Regions from separate parts of the Paenibacillus kandeliae genome, predicted to be linked through region 1. Evidence: predicted binding sites of a transcription regulator. Region 1 holds the regulator's gene; each other region holds the start of a gene.
The links. Region 1 encodes Rex, which represses fermentation and respiration genes when NADH is low (regulators of the CRP and FNR family bind a similar motif). Its sites were predicted from a motif close to TTGTGAAATATTTCACAA; they were not measured.
Positions count from the first base shown of each region.

Region 2: a site for Rex is predicted at 1,571-1,588, ahead of nadA (quinolinate synthase NadA). Genes of this name have one in related genera too.
Region 3: a site for Rex is predicted at 2,090-2,107, ahead of pflB (formate C-acetyltransferase). Genes of this name have one in related genera too.

Region 1 covers NZ_JBFDUZ010000001.1:2,450,487-2,455,250, forward strand. Annotated here, with positions in the region: gene ABXR35_RS10410 (cell wall elongation regulator TseB-like domain-containing protein) at 286-819, opposite strand; gene ABXR35_RS10415 (amidohydrolase) at 855-2,162, opposite strand; gene ABXR35_RS10420 (redox-sensing transcriptional repressor Rex) at 2,143-2,802, opposite strand; gene dinG (ATP-dependent DNA helicase DinG) at 2,799-4,764, opposite strand, start outside.
Region 2 covers NZ_JBFDUZ010000009.1:37,948-42,711, forward strand. Annotated here, with positions in the region: gene ftsH (ATP-dependent zinc metalloprotease FtsH) at 1-1,155, shown strand, start outside; gene nadA (quinolinate synthase NadA) at 1,630-2,574, shown strand; gene nadB (L-aspartate oxidase) at 2,700-4,502, shown strand; gene nadC (carboxylating nicotinate-nucleotide diphosphorylase) at 4,495-4,764, shown strand, end outside.
Region 3 covers NZ_JBFDUZ010000001.1:2,621,999-2,626,762, forward strand. Annotated here, with positions in the region: gene pflB (formate C-acetyltransferase) at 1-2,071, opposite strand, end outside; gene adhE (bifunctional acetaldehyde-CoA/alcohol dehydrogenase) at 2,650-4,764, opposite strand, start outside.

The DNA of each region.
Region 1 (4,764 bases):
AGCGTTGTACCTTCCATGTTGAAACGTTCTGTTTGAAAAGTCAAAATACGCTATCTTTACATGTATAACATCCTATCTTAAAACCAAAGCACTATACGTTCAGAGTCAAAATGTTCTATCTTAATAACAAACTCAACAAAAAAATTATGTTTAACGCATTCCGTTTTAAAGCAACCTATCTCTCCTAACCAAAAAAGAATCCACCGCTCCGCATACCTGCGAAGATCGTTGGATTCTTTTCCTACGTTATAATCATTATTTACGATACAGCTACTTCAGCTCACATTATGGAGTAAGCGTGCTTGGCAGCTGCATCGGTCCGCCCAGCTTGGTGCCATCGCGGAAATTGTAGAATACATAATAATACGTCTCGCCAGACTTGGCAAACACTTGCCAAGCGTATTTGCCGTTATACGAGCCGGGAACCGCGCGAACGGCTTCCGCGCCAGGCAGATCATTTTGCAGCAGTTCCATCGCTCGCTGCTGGGTGACTGTACCGGCGGTTTTCTCGACATGCACAGCATTGTTTCCTTGCGCTGGTGTGCCGTCTGTGTTGAATTTTACCCAGACCATCACATCCTGCTGTTGATCGTTCTGACCTTGAATGACCCAGTAGATGGACTTGTCATTCCAGACGGAATGATAGCTGGTCGTTACCGCAGATAGCTTGGCATTCTGCTGTGCTACTTCTAGCGCCGCCTGCTCCTGACTCCACGGCTTCGCCATCACATGTACATAAAACTGGTTCACACCCAAGATGATCAGACCGATCACTGTAATGATAATCGCAATCCATTTACCCGTTCCCAAATTTCGCAAGACACGCCATCCTTTCTGTATCGTTACGCTTTCGGTCAGCGTGTAAGCAAGCCTTCAAATGCCGATTGTGCTTCACGACGAATTTTCTCTTCGTCCAGTGTCAAGGATACGCCATCCTTGATCAGCTGTTTCCCATCAACCCATACATGCAGCACATCTTTGGCACATGCAGAATATACAGTATGAGAAATGAAATCAGTAAACGGCAGGAAATGTGGCTGATCGATATTGAGCGACGTAATATCCGCCTTCATGCCGACCTTGAATGTACCTGTATTGTTCAGGAATACCGATTGAGCACCATATTCCGTACCCATACGCAGCGCTTCCGATGCAGGTACAGCAGTTGGGTCGCCGGATACACCTTTGTGAATCAGTGCAGCCAGACGCATTTCCTCAAACATATCCAGATTGTTATTGCTGGCAGGACCATCTGTACCGAGAGATACGACCACGCCTGCTTTCAGCAGATCTGGTACACGTGCCACACCGCTAGCAAGCTTCAGGTTGCTACCCGGATTATGGGAAACCGTAACCTTGTGAGCCGCCAGTGTAGCAATCTCTTCATCATTCAGATGCACAGCATGTGCAAGTAGCGTTGGACGTGTGAACATGCCCAACTTTTCCAAATGAGCAACCGGACGCAAACCGTAATCACGTACGTTTTGCTCGACTTCGGCAATCGTTTCGGACATATGTGTATGCAGCGGCACATCCAGATCGTGTGCAGCTTGTACGAATTGTTCAATGTATGCAGGTGGGCAAGTGTACGGTGCATGCGGAGACATCATAGTGGTGATACGTCCGTCTGCTTTGCCGTGCCAATCACGTACGAATTGGATCGATTGGTTCAGCTTTTGCTTTTGCTCCTCTTCTGAACACAGACCGATAACGCCTCTCATCAGTACGGCTCTCATACCGGATTGCTCTACCACTTCCGCTACACGCTCGGAACGGTCGTACATATCGAGGAATGTGGTGGTGCCGCCTTTGAGCATTTCCAGTACCGACAATGCGGTTCCTGTGTATACATCATCGCTCGTAAATTTAGCTTCCATTGGCCACATTTTCTCTTGCAACCATACTTGCAGCGCCAGATCGTCGCCAAAGCCGCGCAGCAATGACATCGCCGCGTGACCGTGACTGTTCACCAGACCAGGAATGAAGAATTGGTGGCGTCCGTCTACAATGGCAACGTCATCGCCTACTTGCGGCTCCTCTTCACCAATATACGTAATCAGGTCATCCTCAACGACCATGTAGCCATGCAATACTGGCTTTTCGGCGTTGGGTACAGCGAAAATACCGTTTTTGATCATCCATTTACTCGGAGAGTTGTTCATTGACTTCTAATTCCTTTCCATCTTCAAGGTAGTATGCCAAACTGAGCAGATCAGTCGTAAAATCAGCTGTATGCACACGCACATGCGGTGGTGTTCTTAAAATAATCGGTGCAAAATTCAAAATCGCCTCAATGCCCGCTTCCACCAGCTGATCAGCAACACGCTGCGCTTCTGTATTCGGCACAGTAATGATACCTACGCGGATATTTTGTTCTTTTACCGCGTTCGATAACTCACTGATTGGCTGTACAGTCAACGTATTGATTTTGCTACCTACCTTAGGCTCGTAGGAATCGAATACAGCGATAATCTTCATCGTTTCCTGCAAATAGGCATTGTAGTTGGATAGAGCGTGTCCCAGATTACCAGCACCAATCAGTGCTACATTGATCTGCTGATCCAGCTTCAGAATATGACGAATCTTCTCAATCAGATACGATACATCATAACCGATACCCTTGCGTCCAAAATCGCCGAAGTAAGCAAGATCCTTGCGGATTTGCGCTGGATTCAGATCCAGCTTCTGCCCCAGCTCCTGCGAGGATACCGTTGGTACCTCGCGGGTATGCAGTTCATTCAGATATCTCAAATAGACAGGTAATCTTCGCACGACAGCTTCAGATATTTTTTCGGATTTCATGCTTGCTCCCCCTCTTGATTTGCAGCTTCCGCTTCCAGCGGCCGTTGTTCCAGCCATTCGGCGATACGGGGAATCATCTGCTGGGTTGGCATATGTTCCATTTTGGGACCAGGCAGCGAATAAAGAAAATGTCTGCCGTAATAAGCCTCAATCACCCGCGTATCATAAATCAGTACGATTCCTCGGTCATTTGCCGTACGGACGAGACGTCCAAAGCCCTGCTTAAACCGGATCACTGCCTGCGGCACGGATAATTTCATAAATGGGTTTTTCTTTTCTTTTTTCAAGCGTTCACTTTTGGCTTCTACGAGCGGATGATTCGGCGGCTGGAATGGCAACCGCACAATTGCCAGGCAGGTCAGCGCCTCGCCTGGAATATCGACACCTTCCCAGAAGCTGCTTGTTCCGAGCAATACGGAAGCAGGATGCTCCTGAAAACGACGTGTCAACTTGGTACGGCTGCCGCCATCCACGCCCTGACCGAATACGGCAATCTCACTTGTAGATAAATTCTCTTTCAATGGCTCATACACCTGCTTGAGCATCCGGTATGAGGTAAATAATACCAGCATCCGTCCTCGGGTCGCCCGCGCAGCGTCTGCCAACGAATCGGCAAGCATAGCTACAAAATTCTGATCGCCCACACTGCCCTTCAGACTTGGAAAATCGCGCGGAATCAATACTAGTGATTGCTCGCGATAATTAAATGGCGATTCCAACATCACCGTATTGAGCTTGTTGTTCTGCTCTGCTTCCTTCAATCCCAGTTGCTCGATCATATACTGGAACGTTTTATCAATCGAGAGCGTTGCCGATGTAAGAATGATGCTTTTCTTTTTATCAAAAAAGTGTTCTTTCAGCTGCTGACTCACATCGACCGGTACGGCATACATTTGCAGCGATTTGCTGCGGTAATTGCCATTGGCTTCGTACCAATATACCGTTTCTACACTATCCAGCTTGATAAAATGGCGCAAATCATCGCGTACCGCACCCAAATCCTTGAACAGCCCAGTTACATCGGTAACCAGCCCTTCGTTAACAAGCACATCATCGGATTCTTTGATTTTGCCCATCGTGTGCTCGCCCTGACGAACAATCTGACTGAGTGCAATATGAATGCGGTTCTCCAACTCGGTAATCTTTTCCCATTCTTCCGGCTTGTTCTGTGGAAGTAAACGCAGAGTAAACTGACCTGCTTCGCCTGGTGCAGCATCGCTGCGCTGTGGCAAAAGCGCAAACAGCAGCTCGCTCAGCTTATCCCAGTCTTCTTTCACATCTATGAGTTCAGGATATAGATTGTCAATTGCAATCGCCCATTCCATACCACGCTCACTGCCCGATGATCCCAGCTGCTGGCGAAGCACGGCAAGCTGTCCATTTTTGCTGTCCTTGAATAGACGCAGCAGAGGTTGAACCAATGTGAAATATTTCATGTGCATACCCAGATGCTTACCTGCCACATCCTCCAAATGATGCGCCTCGTCAATGACCAGTCGTTCATAGGAAGGCAGCAATTGATGCCCTGCCTTGATGTCGGTAAACAGCTTGGAGTGATTGGTGATCACTACGTCTGCTGCTCCCGCTTCATGCTTGGCACGGTGATAGTAGCATTGCTTAAACCACGGACAGGCGCGTCCAAGACAGGAATCGGTATCGCTTGCCACCGTTTCCCAGAACTCACCGCCCCGATTGCCCATATTCAATTCCTCATCGTCTCCGGTTTCAGTAGCGGTCAGCCAGACAATCATCTGAGCGGCAATCAACACATCTTCCTTCGGACTCTGGAATTCTTTTGTATTTATTTTATGCTCAAATTTGCGCAGACACAAATAATGCTGTCGGCCCTTGAACACGGCAGCACGAAAGGCAAACGGAATCACCTGCGTCAACAGCGGAACATCGCGCTCACGCAGTTGCTCCTGTAGATTGATCGTATGCGTACTAACCATGACGCGCTCA
Region 2 (4,764 bases), on a different contig from region 1:
GGATTTGGCGCCAACGAAGGTATTATCATCGTGGCTGCAACCAACCGTCCAGATATTCTGGACCCTGCATTGCTGCGTCCAGGTCGTTTTGACCGTCAAATTACAGTTGACCGTCCTGATGTTAAGGGTCGTGAAGCGGTGCTCAAAGTTCACGCTCGCAATAAGCCGTTGACGAAGGACGTCAAACTCGATATTATCGCGAAGCGTACAACAGGCTTTACTGGAGCCGATCTGGAAAACCTGCTGAACGAAGCGGCATTGCTGGCTGCACGCCGTAATCGCCGTGACATCTCGATGACTGAGGTGGATGAAGCGATTGACCGTGTTATTGTAGGTACGGAGAAACGCAGCCGTGTTATCAGCGACCGCGAGAAACGTATTGTTGCTTACCATGAAGCGGGTCACACCGTTGTCGGCTACTTCTTGGAACATGCCGATATGGTACACAAAGTAACGATCGTACCGCGTGGACGCGCTGGCGGCTACGTAATCATGATGCCGAAGGAAGACCGTACACTCGTTACTAAACAGGAGCTGCTGGATAAAGTTACTGGTCTCCTTGGCGGACGCGTGGCGGAAGAACTGTACATTGGTGAAATTGGTACTGGTGCTTACAGTGACTTCCAACAGGCAACAAGCATCGTGCGCAGCATGATCGTGGAGTACGGTATGAGTGAGAAGCTTGGACCGATGCAATTCGGCAATTCGCAAGGTCAAGTATTCTTAGGTCGCGACTTCGGTCACGAGCAGAATTACAGTGATGCGATTGCTTATGAGATTGATCAGGAGATGAACCGTTTTATTACGGAATCGTACGAGCGTTGCCGCGAATTGCTGCAAAAGCATTCTCGCGAAATGCACCTGATCGCTCAAACGCTGCTTGAAGTGGAAACACTGGACTTCGAACAGATCAAACATCTGATTGAAAATGGCTCGCTGGAAGGTTTCGGCGAAGGCACATCCGGTGGCAACAATGATGGTACACCGACAGAAACCGGTGAACCAACCTTCGACAGCATCGGCGATTCCAAAGTTCGTCTGGAGAAAGATGATACACCTTCTTCCGCTCCGGAAGCAGGCGGTAACATCCCGAATAATCCAAATGACGATTCTGGCGATAACCGTGGTCCGGGTGGCGGCACACCGACGATCTAATCCATCGTACGTAACCGTATCTGAACCAATCCACATGTAACATCAAAAATAGCAACATCCCATAGGAATAGCAAAAGCCCGAAGATCCTAGATCTTCGGGCTTTTTGTTTGTAGCGAAAAGCCAGATATAGCAAAAGTTCAAGATTTTGAGATTGACAACCATACGCTTCATTGTGTACAGTATTGGGGAAGTTGATCACAATTTGGACACATTCTGCAGTGGAGTACGCAATTTTTTTCACAATGTCATCTACAGATTCGCAGACTTTTTCATTCAGATGGAATGGATTAGATGTTAGATGAAGCTAACAACGAATATTCGCGTTATAGCTAGAAATAGCATCATTCGTTGGAAAGCAGAATATACGAACTCCAATCTATGTATTCAACTTCAGGGAGTAGTAGACGACTTAGATTGTGAAAATTATTTCAAAAAATGTGAAAAAAATTTCAAACTACTAGGGAGATGACATGATGGAAGCATTGGCACTGGAAAAGAAAGCGGAACGCGATGCGGAGCTGCGGGAACGTTTGATTCAGCTAAAAAAGGAACGCAATGCGATTATTCTTGCTCATTATTATCAGCGCGACGAGATTCAGGAAGTTGCTGATTTTCGCGGTGATTCGTTTTTGCTCGCTCAAAAGGCAGCCCAGACGGATGCCGATACGATTGTATTTTGCGGTGTTCATTTCATGGGAGAGAGCGCTAAGATTCTCGCGCCTAACAAAACGGTCATCATCCCTGACGAGCGTGCTGGCTGCCCGATGGCAGATATGGTCAATGTAGATGGATTGCGCAAATTAAAAGCCCAGCATCCCAACGCTAAGGTTGTCACGTACATCAACTCCTCTGCAGATGTAAAAGCAGAAACAGATATTTGCTGCACCTCTGCTAATGCCGTCAAAGTGATCCAATCGGTCGATTCCGACGAGATCATCTGGGTGCCGGATAAGAATCTTGGTCATTACGTCCAGCAGCATACCGACAAGAAGATGATTATCTGGGAAGGATATTGCAATACCCACGATATGCTGACCGTGAAGGATGTCTTTGAAATGAAAGCCAAATATCCGAACGCACAGTTTGTCGTGCATCCTGAATGCCGTCCTGAAGTGGTAGCATTGGGTGATTTTGTCGGCAGTACAACCGCGATTATCAAATATTGCCGCGAATCGAACGTACAGGAATTTATCGTTGGCACCGAAGACGGTACTGGCTATCAACTGCGCAAGGACAGCCCCGACAAGCAGTTTCATTTTGCCAGTAAATATCTCGTCTGTCCGAATATGAAGGTCAACAATCTGAAAAAGCTAGTAAACTGCCTCGAAACGATGAAGCCACAAATTTATGTGCCGCCTGCTGTTGCGGATCGTGCACGCGTATCGTTGGAGCGGATGCTGGAAGTCTCGTCTTCGTAATGTATACCTTATCTTTATCTTGTTGATTGGTGAATATACTCTATTGGTCATACAGGTGCAAATGACTGCGCGAATATGCAGACAGATGCCATGATGGCAGAATGGAAAGGCAGGCGAACACAGAGATGCAGCAATCAAGATTTACTGTATCTACAAGTCATGATCGCGAGGATACCGTCTATACCGATGTGCTCGTTATCGGCACAGGCATTGCTGGTTTGTTTACAGCTCTGGCAGCAAGTGAACACAAGAACGTGCTATTAATCACAAAGGATGTACTGCTGGAAAGCAATACGCGTTATGCGCAAGGTGGCATTGCTGCGGTGATGGCGCAGGACGATTCGCCTCATTTTCACCGTGAGGATACTCTGTTGGCAGGTGCAGGATTGTGTGAACAGCATGCGGTAAATGTACTGGTGCAGGAAGGACCAGAGCGAGTACAGGAGCTGATTATGCTAGGGACGGCATTTGATACGTTGGATGGCAAGCTGGAGCTGACACGCGAAGGAGCGCACAGTCACCGCCGTATTCTGCATGCCAATGGCGATTCGACAGGACATGAGATTGTACGGGCGCTCTCAAGACAGGTACAGGAGAACGAAAGAATCGAGGTATGGGAGCGACACAGCACGGTAGAGCTACTGATACAGGATGAGCAATGTATCGGAGCCGTGATTCGTCAGCCAGATGGTCATGTGCTGCAAGTACTGTCGCAGGCGACTGTCCTGTGTACGGGTGGCAGCGGGCAACTGTATGAGCATACAACCAATCCAGAGGTGGCAACTGCGGATGGCATTGCGATTGCTTACCGGGCAGGTGCACAGCTGCGGGATATGGAGTTTATTCAGTTTCATCCGACTGCGCTTTGTTATCCGGGTGCACCGCGTTTTCTAATCTCAGAGGCGGTACGTGGGGAAGGCGCTATATTGCGCAACCGGAATGGTGAAGCCTTTATGCCGAATTATCATCCGCTGGGTGATCTGGCACCGCGCGATATTGTATCGCGGGCGATTGTGAGCGAGATGGAGCGTGATGGCAGTACGTTTGTGTATCTGGATATTACGCATGAATCGGAGCAGCAGCTACAACATCGCTTTCCGACCATTTACGAAACTTGTCTGCGGTATGGGCTGAATCTGGCAGAGGATTGGATTCCCGTTTCTCCGGCAGCGCATTATATGATGGGCGGAATTCGTACGGATGATAACGGTGAGAGCAGCATTGCGCGCTTGTTTGCCTGCGGTGAGGTTTCGTCTACTGGCATTCATGGAGCGAATCGACTGGCGAGCAATTCGCTATCTGAGGCTGTCGTGTATGGTCGCCGAATTGCGCAGCGGATTATGCAATTGCCGCTACGAAATATGACAGATAACGAGTCGTTATATTCTGACCCTTTAAATGTAAATAAATTCACAATCTCAAACGCATTTTCTAGATTATCTGCAGTATCCTTATCATCTACATGTTCCCAATCATCAACACTATTAACATCATCAGAACTATCCGTATCAGCCATACAGTCGGTGTTTGCGGGATCATCATCAGCAACCCTTTCCTCTGCGCCGTCATCTGTCATGCAATCGCAATTGCTGGATTTGCGTCTTGCGCTGCGACGTTGCATGACGATGTATGCAGGGATTCGTCGTACAGCAGACGGACTGCAACAAGGGTTAGATCAGTTACAGCATATCCAGCGTCAGTATGATGCACTTCCGGGCTATACTGTTGCGATGGATCGCGAGCATGACGAGCTGGGCAATATGCTGCTGGTTGGACGATTGATTATGCTGGCGGCGCTTCAGCGAGAGGAGAGCCGTGGTGGGCATTATCGGGATGATTTTCCAGAGCGGGATGATATAAATTGGCATAAGCATACGATTCAGCATCGACAATACGGACTGAGTGAGGAGAAGATTAGTCATGTTTAACGGATATCAGGAGCAGCTGGATACATGGATCAGACATTGGCTACAGGAGGATGTGGGCGCAGGGGATGTGACCACATCTGTAACCGTACCACAAGGGCATACGAGCCGAGCAGTTATTCATGCGAAGCAGGATGGTATTCTGGCAGGACTACCGGTAGCGGAGCGCGTATTTGCCATTGTTGATCCCGAGCTGCATGTTCACGCCGTGGCAACCGAGGGGCAATCGCTGCAAAAAGGTGATATTATAGCAGAAGTGGAAGGC
Region 3 (4,764 bases), 170 kb from region 1:
CCAGCATAGCCACCAGATTGGATTTGCGAATTTCTTCTTCTTTACCCAGTGCTTTTGGCACGATGGAGAAGGTGTTGGAGATACCGTCTAGGCTATCTTCGTATGGCAGTTTAGCAACGGAACTCAGGGATGCCAGTGCGCCTTTTTTGTCGCGTCCATGCATTGGGTTCGCACCCGGTGCAAATGGTTCGCCTGCTTTACGTCCGTCTGGTGTAGTACCTGTTTTCTTACCATATACGACGTTCGATGTGATGGTCAGTACAGATTGAGTCGGCAGTGCGTTACGGTACGTTTTGTGTTGGCGAATCATGCTCATGAAGGTTTCAACCAGCTCTACGGCGATCTGATCGACACGATCATCGTTGTTACCGTAGCAAGGGTAGTCGCCTTCAATTTCAAAGTCAACAGCGATGCCTTGTTCGTTACGGATCGGTTTCACTTTCGCGTATTTGATAGCGCTCAGGGAGTCAGCAGCAACCGACAGACCGGCAATACCGCAAGCCATTGTACGCAGAATGTCACGATCATGCAGTGCCATTTCGATACGCTCATAGCTGTATTTATCGTGCATGAAGTGGATGATGTTCAGTGCATCCATGTACACTTTCGACAGCCATTGCATCATCGGTTTGTAACGGTTCAGCACTTCATCATAATCGAGGTACTCGGAAGTAATCGCTGGGAATTCAGGCCCTACTTGTGCGCCGGATTTCTCGTCTTTACCACCGTTGATCGCATACAGCAATGTTTTGGCAAGGTTGGCACGTGCGCCGAAGAATTGCATTTGTTTACCGATACGCATCGCGGATACGCAGCAAGCAATACCGTAGTCATCACCATAGATCGGACGCATCAGATCATCATTTTCATACTGAATAGAGCTTGTTTCGATAGAAACTTTGGCACAATATTTTTTGAAGCCTTCTGGCAGTTGTTCAGACCACAGAACAGTCAGGTTCGGTTCTGGTGCAGGACCTAGATTGTACAGGGTATGCAGGAAGCGGAAGCTGCTTTTGGTTACCCGAGTTTTGCCGTCGACTGCCATACCACCGATTGATTCGGTTACCCATGTTGGGTCACCACTGAACAGTTCGTTGTAATCTGGTGTACGCAGGAATTTCACAATCCGCAGTTTCATAACAAAATGGTCAACTAGTTCTTGTGCTTGTTCTTCAGTCAGTGTGCCTTCTTTTACATCGCGTTCAATGTAAATATCGAGGAAGGAAGATACACGTCCGAGCGACATTGCTGCGCCGTTTTGTTCTTTCACAGCTGCCAGATAACCGAAGTACAACCATTGGAACGCTTCTTTAGCATTTTGTGCTGGTTTGGAAATGTCGAAGCCGTGTTCGGCTGCCATTTGCTTCAGTTCATTCAGCGCTCTGTATTGCTCGCTGATTTCTTCCCGTTGGCGAATGGTGTTTTCGTCCATGTATTCGCCCAGTGTTTCGTCATGCTCACGTTGTTTTTGTTTCATCAGGAAGTCTACACCATACAGCGCTACACGGCGATAGTCACCGATAATGCGTCCACGACCATAAGCATCTGGCAGACCAGTTACGATACCGGATTTGCGTGCTGCACGAATCTCAGCAGTGTAAGCATCGAATACACCTTGGTTATGCGTTTTACGAATGTTAGTGAAAATGTCGATTATGGATTGTGGAACTTCAAATCCGTATGCTTTACAAGCATCGATCACCATGCGGATACCACCATAAGGCTGAATCGCACGTTTGAAAGGTGCATCCGTTTGTACGCCGACAACTTGCTCTTTGTCTTTGTCCAAGTAGCCCGGACCGTGCGATACGATGGAAGCTGGTGTATTCACGTCTACATCCCATACACCGCCACGCTCGCGTTCTTCTCTGGACAGCTGGGAAACGATGTTCCACAGGTCATTTGTATTTTGAGTTGGACCTGCGAGGAAGTTTTCGTTGCCAACATAAGGTTTAATATTTTCGTCAATGAAGTTTTTTGTGTCTACATGATTGGTCCATTTACCTGTGTGAAAACCTCTCCAGGCTTGTTGTTGTGATTGATCCTGTACGTTTCTTTCGATTACCGACATTGATAATCCCTCCATTATTTGTGAATAAAATCACAAATTGTGTTATGACATTGACTTGGTTGTCTCAGCGCCGGTTCGTTGTGTTCCGGCTATGTCCTTATTATGCAGGATGATGGATCATATTGATGTGATTTTTATCACATTAATGGCGTCTCATTATGATTTTTATCACTTTCTGTCATTGATACAGCAAAATTTTAAATATGATACAGATGCACCTCCTTAGCGACGGACATATGCAAAAAATACAATAGTCCACATCCCCTACACTCTACTGACTTGATACAGGAAGACGAGAAATCCCGATACAGTTGCCGTACTTTTGAACAATATAAAATGGAACTGCTGCAATTTGAAATGCACTCCGCTTCCTTCAAATTATATTCCGCAGAGGATATGGGATGACGAGCAACACCTCCTTTCCAGAATAAGAAAAAAGGCTGCGGTCAATCCGTACTCACAGCGGATGACAGCAGCCTATCATAAAGGGAGGAGAAACTACATCGAACACATTAGGCAATTATAGGATCATGGCAACGATTCATTTCCAGCTTTGGCTCTGTCGAGCCGCTGGTCATTTATTCAAATTTGCCATAGAACGCGTTGCGGTATACATCAGCCAGCTCGGTTACAAGCGGCATTTTCGGATTGGCAGTGGTACATTGATCTTCAAAGGCACGGTCTGCCAAATAATCTACACGCGATTCAAAGTCCTTCGCGTCAAAGCCCAGCTCTTGGAATGTCTCAGGGATGCCCAGTTTGCGGTTCAGATCGCGAATCGCGTTGACCAGACTATTCACACCTTCTTCTGTCGTACGAGCAGGCAGTCCCAGAATACGGGCGATTTCGGCATAGCGTTCGTCAGCGATAAAGTGCGAATATTTAGGGAACGATGCAAACTTGGTCGGTTTTTTCGCATTGTAACGGATGACGTGTGGCATCAGAATCGCATTGGTACGTCCATGTGCGGTATGGTATTGACCGCCCCATTTATGCGCCAGACTGTGGTTGATGCCAAGGAATGCGTTAGCAAATGCCATACCAGCGATGGTCGAAGCGTTGTGCATTTTCTCGCGTGCCAGTTTGTCGCCAGTCAGTGCCGATTGCTCCAAGTATTGGAACACCAGCTGAATCGCTTTGATCGCCAGACCATCGGTGTAGTCATTCGCCATATTCGATACATAGGCTTCGATAGCATGAGTCAGCACGTCCATACCAGTATCCGCTACCGCTACACGTGGCAGGCTGTATACAAATTCGGGATCGACAATCGCTACGTCTGGAGTCAGCTCGTAATCTGCCAATGGATATTTGGTATTGCCTTTTTCTTTGTCGGTGATAACAGCGAACGAAGTCACTTCCGAACCGGTACCCGATGTGGTTGGGATGGCAACGAATTGTGCTTTTTGACCTAGATTTGGATATTTGTAGATCCGTTTGCGAATATCCATGAATTTTTGTTTCAGGTTGTCAAAGCTTACATCTGGATATTCGTAGAACAGCCACATACCTTTGGCAGCATCCATTGGCGAACCGCCGCCCAGTGCGATAATGCAGTCTGGCTGGAAGCGTTCCATCATTTGACGACCGCGTTCTACCGTTGCTGTCGATGGATCAGGTTCCACTTCCGAGAATACTTCAATAGCTACTGGCGTTTGACGCTGACGCAGATAGTGCTCTACTTTTCCCACATAACCGAGCTGTACCATCATCGGGTCAGTAACAATCGCTACACGGCTGATGTTCGGCATTTTGGCAAGGTATTGCGTCGATCCTTTTTCAAAGTATACTTTCGATGGGATTTTGAACCATTGCATATTCACGGTACGGCGAGCCACCCTTTTAATGTTAATCAGATTGACGGCAGTGACGTTCGACGATGTCGAGTTGCGTCCATACGATCCGCAGCCCAGTGTCAGCGAAGGCAGGTTCGTATTGTAAATGTCACCGATTGCGCCGTGGGTCGAAGGCGAGTTAACGATGATCCGTCCTGTTTGCAGACGATCCGCGAATTTCTGGATTACGTCTTCATTGTTCGAGTGGATCGCCGAAGAGTGACCCATGCCGCCAAATTCTACGATTTGAGCCGCACGTTCGATGCCTTGATCAGCATTTTTTACTTTATAGCAAGCCAGTACAGGGCTTAATTTCTCAGCAGATAGCGGATATTTGGTGCCTACCCCTTCCAGCTCGGCTACCAGAATTTTGGTATCAGCAGGAACGGTAATTCCGCTCATTTCAGCAATTTTGGTGGCAGGTTGTCCGACGATGACTGGATTCACTGCACATTTGTCCACATTCATTGCGCCGGCAGTCAGTTTGCCGACTTCTTCTTTGGTGAGGAAATAGCAGCCGTTGTCGATCATCAATTTTTTTACTTGATCGAAAACAGGTTCTTCAATAACTACCGCTTGCTCGGAAGCACAGATCATACCGTTATCAAACGATTTGGACAGGATCAGATCAGTTACCGCTTGTTTCAGATCGGCGCTTTTCTCAATAAATGCAGGTACGTTACCCGGACCTACGCCCAGTGCAGGTTTACCGCAGCTATATGCCGCTTTTACCATCGCACCACCACCAGTAGCCAGAATGAGTGCTACGTCAGGGTGATTCATCAGCGCGTTTGTTTTGTCCATCGACGGATTGTCGATCCATTGGATACAGTCAGCAGGTGCACCATGTTTGACAGC